3 regions of the Janthinobacterium paucivorans genome follow, and region 1 is predicted to be linked to each of the others. Evidence: predicted binding sites of a transcription regulator. Region 1 holds the regulator's gene; each other region holds the start of a gene.
What was found. Region 1 encodes FNR, which switches genes on or off when oxygen is low (the NO sensors DNR and NnrR bind a similar motif). Its sites were predicted from a motif close to TTGATNNNNATCAA; they were not measured.
Positions count from the first base shown of each region.

Region 1 (4,152 bases):
GTCGGCCAGCACCACATCGTAGGGCTGCTGCTGTGCCAGGCGTTCGCGGTACAGTTCGATGGCGGCAAAGCCGGAATCGACTTCGTCGGCTTGCCAGCCCCACGCTTCGATCAGCTTGACGATCAGTTCGCGCGCGGTGCGGTTATCGTCGGCTACCAGCAGGCGCAGCTGGCCCAAGGCTGGCGTGCGCCGCGTTTCGGCTGCTTGCGCCAGCATCTCGAATGGCACGCTGAAAGAGAAGCGGCTGCCCTTGCCTTCGCTGCTGGCGACGGCGATGTCGCCGCCCATCATGTGGATCAGCTGCTTGCTGATGGCCAGGCCCAGGCCCGTGCCGCCGAAGCGCCGCGTGATGCTCTGGTCACCCTGTGAAAACGCGGCAAACAGCTGCTGTTGCTGCAGTTCCGTCATGCCGATGCCCGTGTCGCGCACTTCGAAGCGCAGCCAGGCGCGCCCTTTCCCGCTTTCGGCTTTGCTGACGGCCACCACCACTTCGCCGTTCTCGGTAAACTTGATGGCGTTGCCAGCGAGGTTGACGAGGATTTGTAGCAGGCGCTGGGCGTCGCCTACCAGGCACCGCGGCACGTCGGGCTCGACGGCGATGGCCAGTTCCAGCTCCTTTTTACCCGCATTCATGGTCATCGTCGTGGCCAGGGAATTCATGACTTCATCGAGGTCGAACTCGACGGGCGACAATTCCATGCGACGCGCTTCGATCTTCGAATAATCGAGCACGTCGTTGAGGATGCCCAGCAGTGATTGGCCCGCCACGCGCACCATGGTCAAATACTTGCGCTGTTCCGTGTCGAGCTTGGTATTTCCCAGCAGGTACACCATGCCCAGCACGGCATTGAGGGGTGTGCGGATTTCATGACTCATATTGGCTACGAAGTCGCTCTTTGCGCGGTTGGCCGCCTCGGCCCGGTCGCGCTCCTGTTCCAACTCCTCCGCGCGTGCTTCGAGCTCTTGCTGCAGGCGATCGCGTTCGCTCATTAGGTCGTTGAACGCTTCCGTCAGTTCGCCGATCTCGTCGCGCTGCCGCACCGGTACCGGGCTGAAACGACTACCGCTAGTGCGCAGCGCTTGCAGGGTGTCGCGCAGGCGTACCAGCGGCGACAGCAGGCGCACGGTAAGCCAGCCCAGAACAAAAGCGGCCAGCAGCGAAGCGAGGATACCCCACAGCACCAGCCGGTACAGCACACCATCGAACGGCTCGAAGGCATCATCGACGGGCAGCGAGGTAGCCAGCAGCCAGTTCACCGATTTCAGGCGCTTGAAGCTGTTGACGGCCGTGATGCCGCGGCTGTCGGTGCTGATCATGCTGCCTTCGCCATCTTGTTTCAGCAGCGCGGTGGTCGCCAGATTGGTGTCCGGCTGGCGCGGCTGCAGCAAACGGCTGGGGTCGGGGTGCAGCACGTAGCGCGGCACGGCGCCGCGCGTGAGAATCGAGTAATAGCCGTTCTTGCCGATTTTTTCCGAGCGCAGGCGCCCCAGCAGGTTGTCCTTGTACAAACGCAGCACGCCGACCACCATGCCGGCCACCTGGCCATCGGCGGCCATGACGGGTGCGACCATTTGCACGATGGGCATGCCGCTCGACTTGCTCAGCATTGGCTCGGTGATCATGGGTAGGCGCGTGCGCAGGACGGTCTGGAAATACTCGCGCTCGGTGACGTTGATGCCTGCACGCCCCTTGACGAGCGGCATGTCGGCCACGATGGCGCCTTGCGCGTCGAGCACCAGTACATCGTCGAACAGGACTAGCATCGAGCGCCGCGTATAGTATTGGCGCAATTGGGCGGGCTGTGCGATCAATTCCGGCGGCTGCTGCCTGGCCGTCAGGGTGACAATCTGCAGCAGCATGCCCAGCTTGTCGTCGAGCTCGGCAGCGGTACGCGTGATCAGCGAGTATTGCTGGCCCAGCAGTACTTGGCTGAAGTCGTCGCGCATGTGCTGCACCTGGATCATGGTGACCAGCGCGATCATGGCGATCGAGGTCAGGCTGGTGGCCAGGGCGACTTTTGCTTTAATGCCGAGAGGCTTCATGATGTCCTTTTGAGTACCGGGCGGCACAGACGGCAGATAACGCCTTCAAGAATTCTCCTATCAATACATTAACTTTGCAAGCGGCGCTGAGTAAATTGCCCTCCCCGTATGGGCTTTTGACGATGTTGCCATATAATTAAAGGATGGACGTCGTTTATTCACCGAAATTACGCTGAAATTGGCACACGGCAACTCTGTATGCAGTAAACTTGTCATTGCATTTTCTAAAAGGTACCGACATGACTGAAGCGCTCCTCACTCTCACCTTGCCCGCAGTGAACGTGGAAGCATTGCGTGCGCGATGTTCGACTTGCAGCATGCATCAATTGTGCCTGCCGATGGGTCTCGATGTGGGCGACATGGACAGGCTAGACCAGATCATCGGCCGTCGTCGCAAGATTGTGCGTGGTGCCTCGCTGTTTCGCATCGGCGATTCGTTCCAGAACTTGTACGCGATTCGTCTGGGGCATTTCAAGACGTACCAGATCAATCCTGGCGGCGAAGAGCAAGTGACGGGTTTTCAGATGGCCGGCGAACTGCTGGGCATGGATGCCATCAGCGCCGACCGCCACCACTGTAATGCGGTGGCGCTGGAAGATAGTGAAGTGTGTGAAATTCCATTTTCCAGCCTGGAACAATTGCTGGGTAATATGCCAACCTTGCTGCGCCATTTCCATCGCATGATGAGTCAGGAAATCACGCGCGAGCAAAGTGTCATGCTGTTACTGGGCAATATGCAGGCGACCCAGCGTTTTGCCGCCTTTATCGTCAACCTGGCTTCGCGTTATGAAGCGCGCGGCTATTCGGCCAGCAAATTTCAGCTGCGCATGTCGCGCGAGGAAATTGGTAACTACCTGGGGTTGACCATCGAGAGCGTCAGCCGCTTATTGTCGAAGTTTAAGAAGGAAGGCTGGCTGCGCGTTTCCAACCGCGAGATCGAGATCTTGCAGCCGGCAATATTGAAGGCCATTACGGCCGGCACGGACGTCTGCAAATAATAGCACCGTCAAAACCTGCTGCGCGTCGCGCTTTGCGGCCTGCGATGCTCGCTGTGCTCTAGCACAGCTGCGCTCTTAGCCACAAATCACTGCCGCTCGCTACGGTTTTTTCCCGGCGCTGTACGTTATAGCTCTGCATCCGCCTGCAGCGCGATGCTGCGCTGCAGTGGCCAGGTCCAGATGCCGGACAGGCGCCACTCGCGTTTGTCGTTTTCCACCAGCACTTGCCAGCGGCTGCGCTCTAGCATCGGTAGCGCTACTGAGAAGTTGCCGGCCGCATCGGGCTGCACCAGTAGCTTGATATCTTTTTCCGGCAGGGTCGCATGCGCCAGGTGCAGCTGCAACGGACCCTGGTAAGCCTTGCCGACGCTGCGCACGGAACCACTGAGACGCGCCGACGCCACGTCATAGGACAGGCTGGTAGCCATCGCCAGCTTGCTGGCGACCGTATCGCGTCGCAAGTCCTGGTTGATGGCCTTACCTTGCTTGTAATAATCGCCCACCACCAGCGCATCGGGCTGCGTAAACGCGATATACGCCATGCAGCTGCCAACGACCATGGACAGGCCGGGACCTATCATCAGCAGCCAAGGCCAGCGATGCTTGTACCATGGTGCAACGGGTGCTTGCAGCTTGAGGCTGTCGGACATTTTGTTCTCCTTGAGGGCAGGCCCTTTGGGCCTGACCCCAGCTTTTGCTTCTGGGTTGAAAATAAAGTAAAGCTAACGCATGTTTGATGCTGGCCCAACGGCGAAATGCCGGGGTCAGACCCGAGGGATCTGACCCCAACATCAACCTTAGCGCGGCACGATGAATACCGCGCCTTCACGCACATGCAACGCTGGGTTGTCCAGCGAGTGCAATTCGATGGCAATCTTGTTCGAGCCCTTCTCGCCGACACCGTGCGGCACGCGCAGGCGGATGGGCCAGCCCAGCGTTTCCGTCGGCTGTAACGTCACCTCTTCGCGCGTCAGCAAGGTCAGGCCCGGCAAGCCGGAAACGCTGATTTTAAAATGCTGAGTTTGCTCCGAGGTATTCATGATTTGCAAGCGGTAAACGTTCTCGACCATGCCGTCTTCCACTTCGCGACCCATCGAACCGCGGTCGCGGA
Region 1 covers NZ_JBNYXR010000011.1:113,803-117,954, forward strand. Annotated here, with positions in the region: gene ACQ4V8_RS14710 (response regulator) at 1-2,043, opposite strand, end outside; gene fnr (fumarate/nitrate reduction transcriptional regulator Fnr) at 2,283-3,041, shown strand; gene ACQ4V8_RS14720 (FixH family protein) at 3,167-3,691, opposite strand; gene ccoG (cytochrome c oxidase accessory protein CcoG) at 3,839-4,152, opposite strand, start outside.

Region 2 (4,152 bases), on a different contig from region 1:
ATCCCAGGTGTTCCGTGTGCGTGCCCTGCTTGCCGCCCTTTTGCATCCAGGCGTCGGGCGCCGGCATGCTCAAGGTGGCTTCGGCGAAAATCTCGGCCACGTGTTCGAGGAAGGCCTGGCGCAACACCTCCGATGGCGGTGCGATGCCGGCGGCGAGCATGGCTTGGTCGACGGCGTCGTACTTGAACATCTCGCCCGTGTACATCCACAACTTGTCGGCAGCGGCTTGTGTTTTCGCGTGGCTGTCCGCCGTGCCGTCACCGAGGCGCACGATCAGGTCACCGCTGCGGCGCAGGTGATACGTCACTTCCTTGAGCGATTTTTTCGCCACTTCGACGATGCGTACGTCGCTGGCCTTGGCCAGTTCCAGCAGCTGGAAGTAGTGCCAGGTATCGAAAAAGAACTGGCGCATCATGGTGTCGGCGTAATTGCCGTTCGGCTGTTCCAGCAGCAGACAATTCTTGAAGTCATGGGCGTCGCGCAAAAAGGCGATGTCGTCCTCGTCACGGCCCGCGTTTTCCAGTTCGGCCGCATAGCTGAACCACAACCGCGTCTGGCCCAGGAGGTCGAGTGCCACATTGGTCAGCGCCATGTCCTCTTCCAGCGCCGGCCCCTTGCCGCACAGCTGCGACAGCTGCTGGCTGAGGATCAGGGCATTGTCACCCAGGCGCAGCAGGTAATCGAACTTTTGTTGCGTGAGCTTGTCATCCATTACAGGCGCTCCCATCACAGGTTCTTGACTTCTTCCGGCATCGGGAAGAAGGTGGGATGGCGATACACCTTGCTGTTCGACGGCTCGAACAGGGCGCCCTTGTCGCCAGGGCTGCTGGCGACGATATCGGCCGCGCGCACCACCCAGATGCTCACGCCTTCATTGCGGCGTGTATAGACATCACGCGCATGGTTGACCGCCATGCTGGCGTCGGAAGCATGCAGGCTGCCTACATGTTTGTGCGCCAGGCCGTGCTGGCTGCGGATGAAAACTTCCCACAATGGCCATTCTTTGCTCATATTGTTCTCCCCTATCTGTCTTATTTCTATTCAGGCTGCCGCTTTGTTAGCGGCTTGCTTGTCGGCGTAGGCGAGCAAGGCATCGCGGAACCACGCGCCGTCTTCATACGCCTTGACCCGCGTTTGCAGGCGCTCGCGGTTGCACGGGCCATTGCCCTTCAATACATTGTTAAATTCGGACCAGTCGATTTCACCGAACTCATAGTGGCCTGTTTCGGCATTCAATTTCAGGTCGGGATCGGGCACGGTCAGGCCCAGGTACTCGATTTGCGGCACGGTCTGGTCGACCATGCGCTGGCGCAATTCGTCATTCGAAAACAGCTTGATGCGCCATTGCGCCGATTGGGCGCTGTTCACGGAGGCGGCGTCGGAGGGGCCGAACATCATCAACGATGGCCACCACCAGCGGTTCAGCGCATCTTGCGCCATGGCTTTCTGTTCCGGCGTGCCCTTGCACAACGACATCATGATGTCGTAGCCCTGGCGCGCATGAAATGATTCTTCCTTGCAGACGCGGATCATGGCGCGCGCATATGGGCCATATGAGCAGCGGCACAGCGGGATTTGATTGATGATGGCGGAGCCGTCGACCAGCCAGCCGATGGCGCCCATGTCGGCCCACGACAGCGTAGGATAGTTAAAGATGCTCGAATACTTGGCTTTGCCAGAATGCAAGGCGGCGAGCAGATCATCGCGCGACACGCCCAGGGTTTCCGCGGCGCTGTACAGGTACAGCCCGTGACCGGCTTCGTCCTGGATCTTCGCCAGCAGGATGGACTTGCGTTTCAAGGTCGGCGCGCGCGTGACCCAGTTACCTTCGGGCAATTGACCGACGATTTCCGAATGGGCATGCTGCGAAATCTGGCGGATCAAGGTCTTGCGGTAAGCGTCCGGCATCCAGTCCTTGGCCTCGATCTTGATGCCTTCGTCGATGCGCGCCTGAAAAGCGCGCTCTTCCTGGCCCATGTCGTCGATGGAACGGACGTTCTTGAGGCCGGTTTCAACCATTTGTGCGTACATGATATGTCTCCCATGTCTTTGATTTTGCACAGCAACGCGGTGCCTTGGATGAATAATACGATACAAAAAACTATTTGCATACACTTGATGTGAGTCATTTTAAAAATTCGTATCTTGTTGGGATTTTTTGTGCGTATGATCTTGCTTATGAGAAAACACTGTGTAGCGCCATCAGCGCTTCCGGCAAATTATTGACGCGCTACCCGCGCAGCCAAGTAAACTGCTGCCTTTATTGAATCGACCGCAACACGGCCAGACCGGAACCACATGAAGAACACCCGCTGCACGGCATGGATAGCCGATTTCCTGGAAAGCGACCCACCGCGCTCGAAGTCCCTGGTGATGACCATCTTTGGCGACGCCATCGTGCCGCGCGGCGGCGCCATCTGGCTCGGTAGCCTGATCGAACTGCTGGCACCGTTTGGCGTCAATGATCGCCTGCTGCGTACCAGCGTATTCCGCCTGGCGCAGGAGGGCTGGCTCAGCTCGCAGCGCGATGGCCGCCGCAGCGCCTATACGATACGCCCGGAGGCGCTGGCCCGCTTCGAGCGCGCCTATCGCCGCATCTATGCGCCGCTGGTGGTGCACTGGGATGGCAGCTGGACCCTGGTGATCGGGCCGGCCGGCAGCATCGGCGCCGCTGAAAGGGGCGCGCTGCGCAAGGAATTATTGTGGGCTGGCTATGGCTTGATATCTCCTGGCATCTTTGGCCATCCAGCCAGCAACGCGGAGGCGCTGGAAGATATCCTCGTGCGCAATGAAGTACAGGGCAAGCTGTATGTGTGCCACACCACGGAGTTGCCCGATGTCAGCACCCGGCCCTTGCGCGACATGCTGGGAGAATGCTGGGACTTGTCGGAAGTGATCGCCGGCTATGAAAAATTCATCGCCCGCTTCCAACCGCTGCTGACCCTGCTGCAAGAAGAGCCCGTGTTCGATACCGAGCAAGCCTTTGTCATCCGCTCACTGCTGACGCACGCCTACCGTCGCGTGCAATTGCACGATCCGCAACTGCCCGTCGAACTGCTACCCGAACCGTGGCCAGGCACGCAAGCATATGCACTGGCGCGCGACCTGTACCGCATCACCCATGCGCCAGCCGAAGAACATATCCTGGCCACTTTGCGGCGCGAGGATGAGCGGGCGCCGGACGTTGCACCGTGGTTTTTTGAACGTTTTGGGGGACTGACGACGTGAACGCCTGAAAAATGTTCAGGGCCAGGCGCGTAGCCGCAGGCAGTACGACTAGTACGCCAAGGCAACGCAACGCCGCCATGGACATTTTCTCAGGTGTTCACTGCTTTGCCACCACCTGCTTCGCCCCAGCCAACAAATCCTGCCCCAGCTTTTCCAGCGCATTCGCTTGCACCAGCATGGTATCGAGGATGGCGGCATTGAAGGTGAATTCGGCCGGTGTGGTGTAGCCGGGGAAACGCAGGATGCGCAACAATTCCTGCAAGGTGGTGCCCTTGCCCAGGTGCGCCAGGGCGTCGCCGAGGGCGCTGACTTTCTTTTCCAGTTCGCGTATGTGTTTGCCGTTGTCATCCATGATGATCTCCCGTTGTTGGAACTTCCACGTTAGCAAAGTACATTCGCCATCGTTTGCGCCAGCACAAAGACATTCGCAAAACAGGTATCATCGCGCCATTGCACACGATGCAAAACCCATACGTTTTTATCAGGAACACTCATGACCATTAAAATCAGCCAGCAATTCGACGCCGGCGCGATCGAGGTGCTGCGCGCCGACGATGCCCACTCCATCGAGCTGAACATCCGCAAGGATTCCCACGCCGACATCACGCAGTGGTTTTATTTCCGCCTGCAAGGCGCGCAAGGCGAAGCGTGCACGATCCGCTTCATGAATGCAGGCAAGTCGGCCTATCCGGACGGCTGGAAAGACTATCAAGCCGTGGCCAGCTATGACCGCGAAACCTGGTTCCGCGTGCCAACCAGCTTCGATGGCAGCGTGATGACCATCGAACACACGCCGGAAGAAGAGAGCGTGTATTACGCCTACTTCGAACCGTATCCGTGGGATCGCCACCTGGCCCTGATCGACAGCGCGCAAGCGTCGCCGCTGGTACGCTTGATCGACCTGGGCAGCACCGTGGAAGGGCG
Region 2 covers NZ_JBNYXR010000004.1:141,631-145,782, forward strand. Annotated here, with positions in the region: gene paaC (1,2-phenylacetyl-CoA epoxidase subunit PaaC) at 1-712, opposite strand, end outside; gene paaB (1,2-phenylacetyl-CoA epoxidase subunit PaaB) at 727-1,011, opposite strand; gene paaA (1,2-phenylacetyl-CoA epoxidase subunit PaaA) at 1,042-2,031, opposite strand; gene paaX (phenylacetic acid degradation operon negative regulatory protein PaaX) at 2,299-3,228, shown strand; gene ACQ4V8_RS06745 (hypothetical protein) at 3,326-3,580, opposite strand; gene ACQ4V8_RS06750 (M14 family metallopeptidase) at 3,722-4,152, shown strand, end outside.
Region 2: a site for FNR is predicted at 2,116-2,129, ahead of paaA (1,2-phenylacetyl-CoA epoxidase subunit PaaA). Genes of this name have one in related genera too.

Region 3 (4,152 bases), on a different contig from region 1:
CCCACGCCCAGCGCCAGCTGCTGCATTTCACCGAGGCCCTGGTGGACTTTTTCCAGCCGCTCCGACACTTGCTGGAACGAGGCCGAAAGGCGCGTCTCGAGCGTCGCATGGAGTTTTTCATCGACCGTCTTGCGCATCTCTTCCAGGCGCGCACCATTGTCAGCCTGCAAGTCACGGATCTTGCTTTCCAGCGTGGCGCGCACTTCCAGCATGCGCTGCGCATTCGACTCCGTGAGCTGGGCCAGGGTTTGATTCGTGCTGTCGGCGAAGCGCGCCAGGCTCTGCGCCTGCTCTTCGCGCCCGACTTTCCCCTGCGCCTGCATCTGCATGCGCAGGCTGTCGAGCTGTTGCAGGGTTGCCGCCTGGAATTGCGCCAGGCCAGCGGCCAGGTCTTGCCGCGTCGCCTGCGCCGACGCCTGCAGTTGCAGCCGCACTTCGCGCTCAACGCGGTCGATGCGCTCCAGGCTTTGCTGCTGGTGTTGCTGCACCAGCGCCAGCGTAGTGGCGCCATCGCCGCCAGCGCCGCGCGGACGCAGCAGCAGCAAGATCAGCAACACGATGACGACGGCGGCGCTGCCCAGCAGGCTGTAAAACTCGATAGGGCTCATGGGTGTCAGTCCGGCTTGTTGCGCATCCAGTCGGCTGTCTGATAGAACGATTCCATCAGGCGCACGCGCAAGGACTCTTCGATGCCCGTGTCTTCCATGGCCCAGGCCATGGCGCGCAGCCACTGGTCGCGCTCGCTGGTGCCGATGGCGTAGGGCAAGTGACGCGCACGCAGGCGCGGGTGGCCGAATTTCTCGATATACAAATCCGGGCCGCCCATCCAGCCCGTGAGGAAGAAATACAACTTGTCACGCGAGCCGTCCGTGGAAGGCGGATGCATCACGCGGATGCCGGCGAACTCGGGTTCAAGTTCCATCAGATCATAAAAACGGTCGACCATGTCGCGCAGCACGGGGGCGCCGCCGATGGTCTCGTACAGGGTGGGGGCAGTGGTATCAGTCATGCCCGCCATGATAGCGCAAGCGCCGCTTCCCCACGCGCAGTGCGCTGACAATGCTACACGAGTGCCAGCTTGCGCAGGCGCCGCGTCGACGGCCAGTGGTCCACGCCCACTTCGGCGCGCACCGCCGCGCAGGCCGCCAGCAGCCGGGCGATGCCCGCCTCGTCGAGTCCTGCATTGAGGGTCAGCCGCACGAGGGCACGATTCTTTGCCGTTGCCGGGGCACAAAACATGGCGCCGTAAATGCCATGCCGCTCGAGCGCCTGGCGCAGCGCCAGGGTGGCCGGTTCGCCGCCCGCTTCCAGCGCCACGATCTGCTCGCTGCCGTCGCCGACGTTGTAGCCGAGTGCGCTCAAGCCCTCGCGCACCTGCACCGTGTGACGCCGCAAAATGGCGCGGCGCGCATCGGCGGCCATGATGAAATCGAGCGCCGCGTCCAGCCATGCCAACTCGTGGGCCAGCAGGCAGGAGCTGAAGATGGCGGGACGCGATTCGGACAAAAAATATCCCTTGAAGCGGCTCGAACAACTGATGAAACCGGCGCGCCCCGCAAAGGCCTTGGCCAGTGACGCCGTGCGGAAATGCACGCGATGACCCAGGTCCCAGGCTTGCACCAGGCCTGCGCCTTGCGGGCCATGCGTGCCCAGCGAGTGAGACTCGTCAACCACCACCACGCAATCGCTGCGCTCGGCGATGTCGAGCAGTTCCAGCAGCGGCGCCAGGCTGCCGTTAGTACTGTACAAGGCATCGACGACGATCACGCCGCGGCCATGTTTTTCCACTTGCCGCCGCAGGTGCGCCATGTCGTTGTGCAAGAAGGCGACGGCGCGGGCCTGCGCCGACAGCACGCCTTCCCACAGAGAAGCGTGGGCCTGCATGTCCAGGTAGACGGGGATGCCGGGGCCAGCGATACACTGCAGCAAGCCAATATTGGCCGCCATGCCGGACTGCGCCAGGATGCCGTCTTCGCAGCCCATGAAGCGGGCCAGACGGCTTTCCAGCCGGTGCTGCTTACTGCCTTCCTGCAAGTACACGGCCGACATCAGCATGCCGCCCGCGTGCGCCCGCAGGCAAGCCACCTGGGCCGCCACCAGCGCCGGCTCGGCGGCGATGGAAAGATAGTCATTACCGGCCAGAAAAATGGCATGCGCTGGTATCGCTTGCCATGCATGCGGATGCTGGCCGCCCAGTAGTTTTTCAATGCGCCCGATGTGATGCGCATCCATGCGCCGCCCGATGTAGTCGGGCAGGCAGTGTTCGGCGCGGGCGAAGGATGGGGCGTGCAAGCTAGTGGCGAGGGTCATGGGCTTTCTCCTAGGGACGGTTTGCTGCAAAACTCAAGCCTTCACCGTGTCGCCATCCCCCCCATTGACGTATATCAATGTCGGGCAAAATAAGCGTACAAGCCAAAAGAATTGCGCGATGATAATGTTCTGACAATGATCAAGGCAGCGTCATGACGCAACAATGGCAAACAGGATGGACACACTGGCGCAGGCGCCTGCTCCATGCGCTGCTCCATGAACGCCTGCCGCACGAAAACCTGGCTTGCCGCGTCGCCATGCTGGCCGCCGTGGGCACGCTGGCGATGCCGCTGTACTACCTGCTATGGCAATTTTTTTTCCCGCAATCCTATGAAAACCTGACCTTGCGCCTGACGGGCGTGGCCATCTGCGTGGCAGGCCTGTTTGCGCGCCGCTTCTCGGTGCGCTGGCTGTCGCGCTACCTGCTGTTCGCGCTCAGCTACATCCTGCCCTTCTTCTTCACCTTTATGTTTTTGATGAACCATGCCTCGTACATCTGGAGCCAATCGCTGCTGATCGGCCTGGTGGTGCTGTTTCATTTCGAAACGGGACTGGCCTGCCGCGCCTACCTGATCGGCACGGGCGCCGCCTGCCTGGCCGTTATCTTGCAAGGGGAAGGCGCCTACCTGCTGCAGCGTGAAGTGCTGCAGCAATTGCCCTTGCACTGGTTCACCATCACCGCCTTGTGTGTGGTGAAAGTGGGCCGCAAGGTGCTGGAACGGGAACGGCTGGCGGGCATGGCGGCCGGGCTCGGTTCCGTGGCGCACGAGTTGCGCACGCCGCTGACCAGCGTGGAAGCGAATGTGCGGGGCATGCGCCGGCTGCTACCGCAGCTCGCTGGCCAGGCGGACGACATGGCGCCGCTGCAAGATGCCATGTCGCGTATCCAGTTCGAAGTGCGCCACATGCAGCACATGATCGATTTGTTCCTGATGAGCGCCAGTGCCGTGAACCGCAACTTGCAACCTCGCCAGTCGCTCTCGATGCTGGCGATGGTGGACACCGTGCTCAAGCGCTACCCATTTACCGGCAAGCTACAGCGTGCCAGCGTCACGCTGGACGTGCGCGCCGACTTCCAGTTTGCGGGACAGGACGAGCTGTGCGTGGTGATCTTGCTGAACCTGCTGAGAAATGCGCTGAAGGCCATCCAGCGGGCCGGCAAGGGCCGCGTGCGCATCATCATCGACGGCGCCCGCCCTGTGCCCAGGCTGCTGTTCATCGACACCGGCTGCGGCATCGCGAAGAACCGCCTGCCGCTGATCTTCGAGCGATTTTATTCCTATCCCGTGCATAACGGCATCGGCATCGGCCTCGCCCTGTGCCGGCAGATCGTCAGCGCCTGGCAGGCGCGCATCGGCTGCGTCTCGCGCGAGCATGCGTATGCAATTTTCATCCTGGAATTTCCCCAGCCCGTGCCTGCCCGCTTCCACCCCTCTTCTGTCGCACCCTCTTCTCCCGCAAGGTGACGCATGCTACTGCCCGTCTACACCCATCCGACCCTGACCGTCTTGATCGACGACAGCGATTCCTTCCTGAAAAGCCTGGCATTCCAGCTCGATCCTGGCCTGGCGCGCAAGACTTTCCACGACACCAGCAGCGCGCTGGACTGGCTGCGCCACAGCACGCAATTGGGCGAGACGCCACTGCACGTCAATTTCGACACGCAAAACCTGCCGCCCGACCAGTGCAACGTGGCGCTCGATCTCGATAGCATCTGGCGCATCAGCGGCCAGGCGCAGCGCTTCGCCGTGCCCTCGGTGCTGGTGATCGATTACTCGATGCCGCAGATGAATGGCCTGGAATTTTGCCAGGCCGTGCACGACCTGCCTTGCAAGAAGATCT
Region 3 covers NZ_JBNYXR010000001.1:158,436-162,587, reverse strand. Annotated here, with positions in the region: gene ACQ4V8_RS00710 (DNA recombination protein RmuC) at 1-608, opposite strand, end outside; gene ACQ4V8_RS00705 (group II truncated hemoglobin) at 614-1,009, opposite strand; gene cqsA (alpha-hydroxyketone-type quorum-sensing autoinducer synthase) at 1,063-2,310, opposite strand; gene ACQ4V8_RS00695 (sensor histidine kinase) at 2,463-3,776, shown strand; gene ACQ4V8_RS00690 (response regulator) at 3,780-4,152, shown strand, end outside.
Region 3: a site for FNR is predicted at 2,375-2,388, ahead of cqsA (alpha-hydroxyketone-type quorum-sensing autoinducer synthase). Genes of this name have one in related genera too.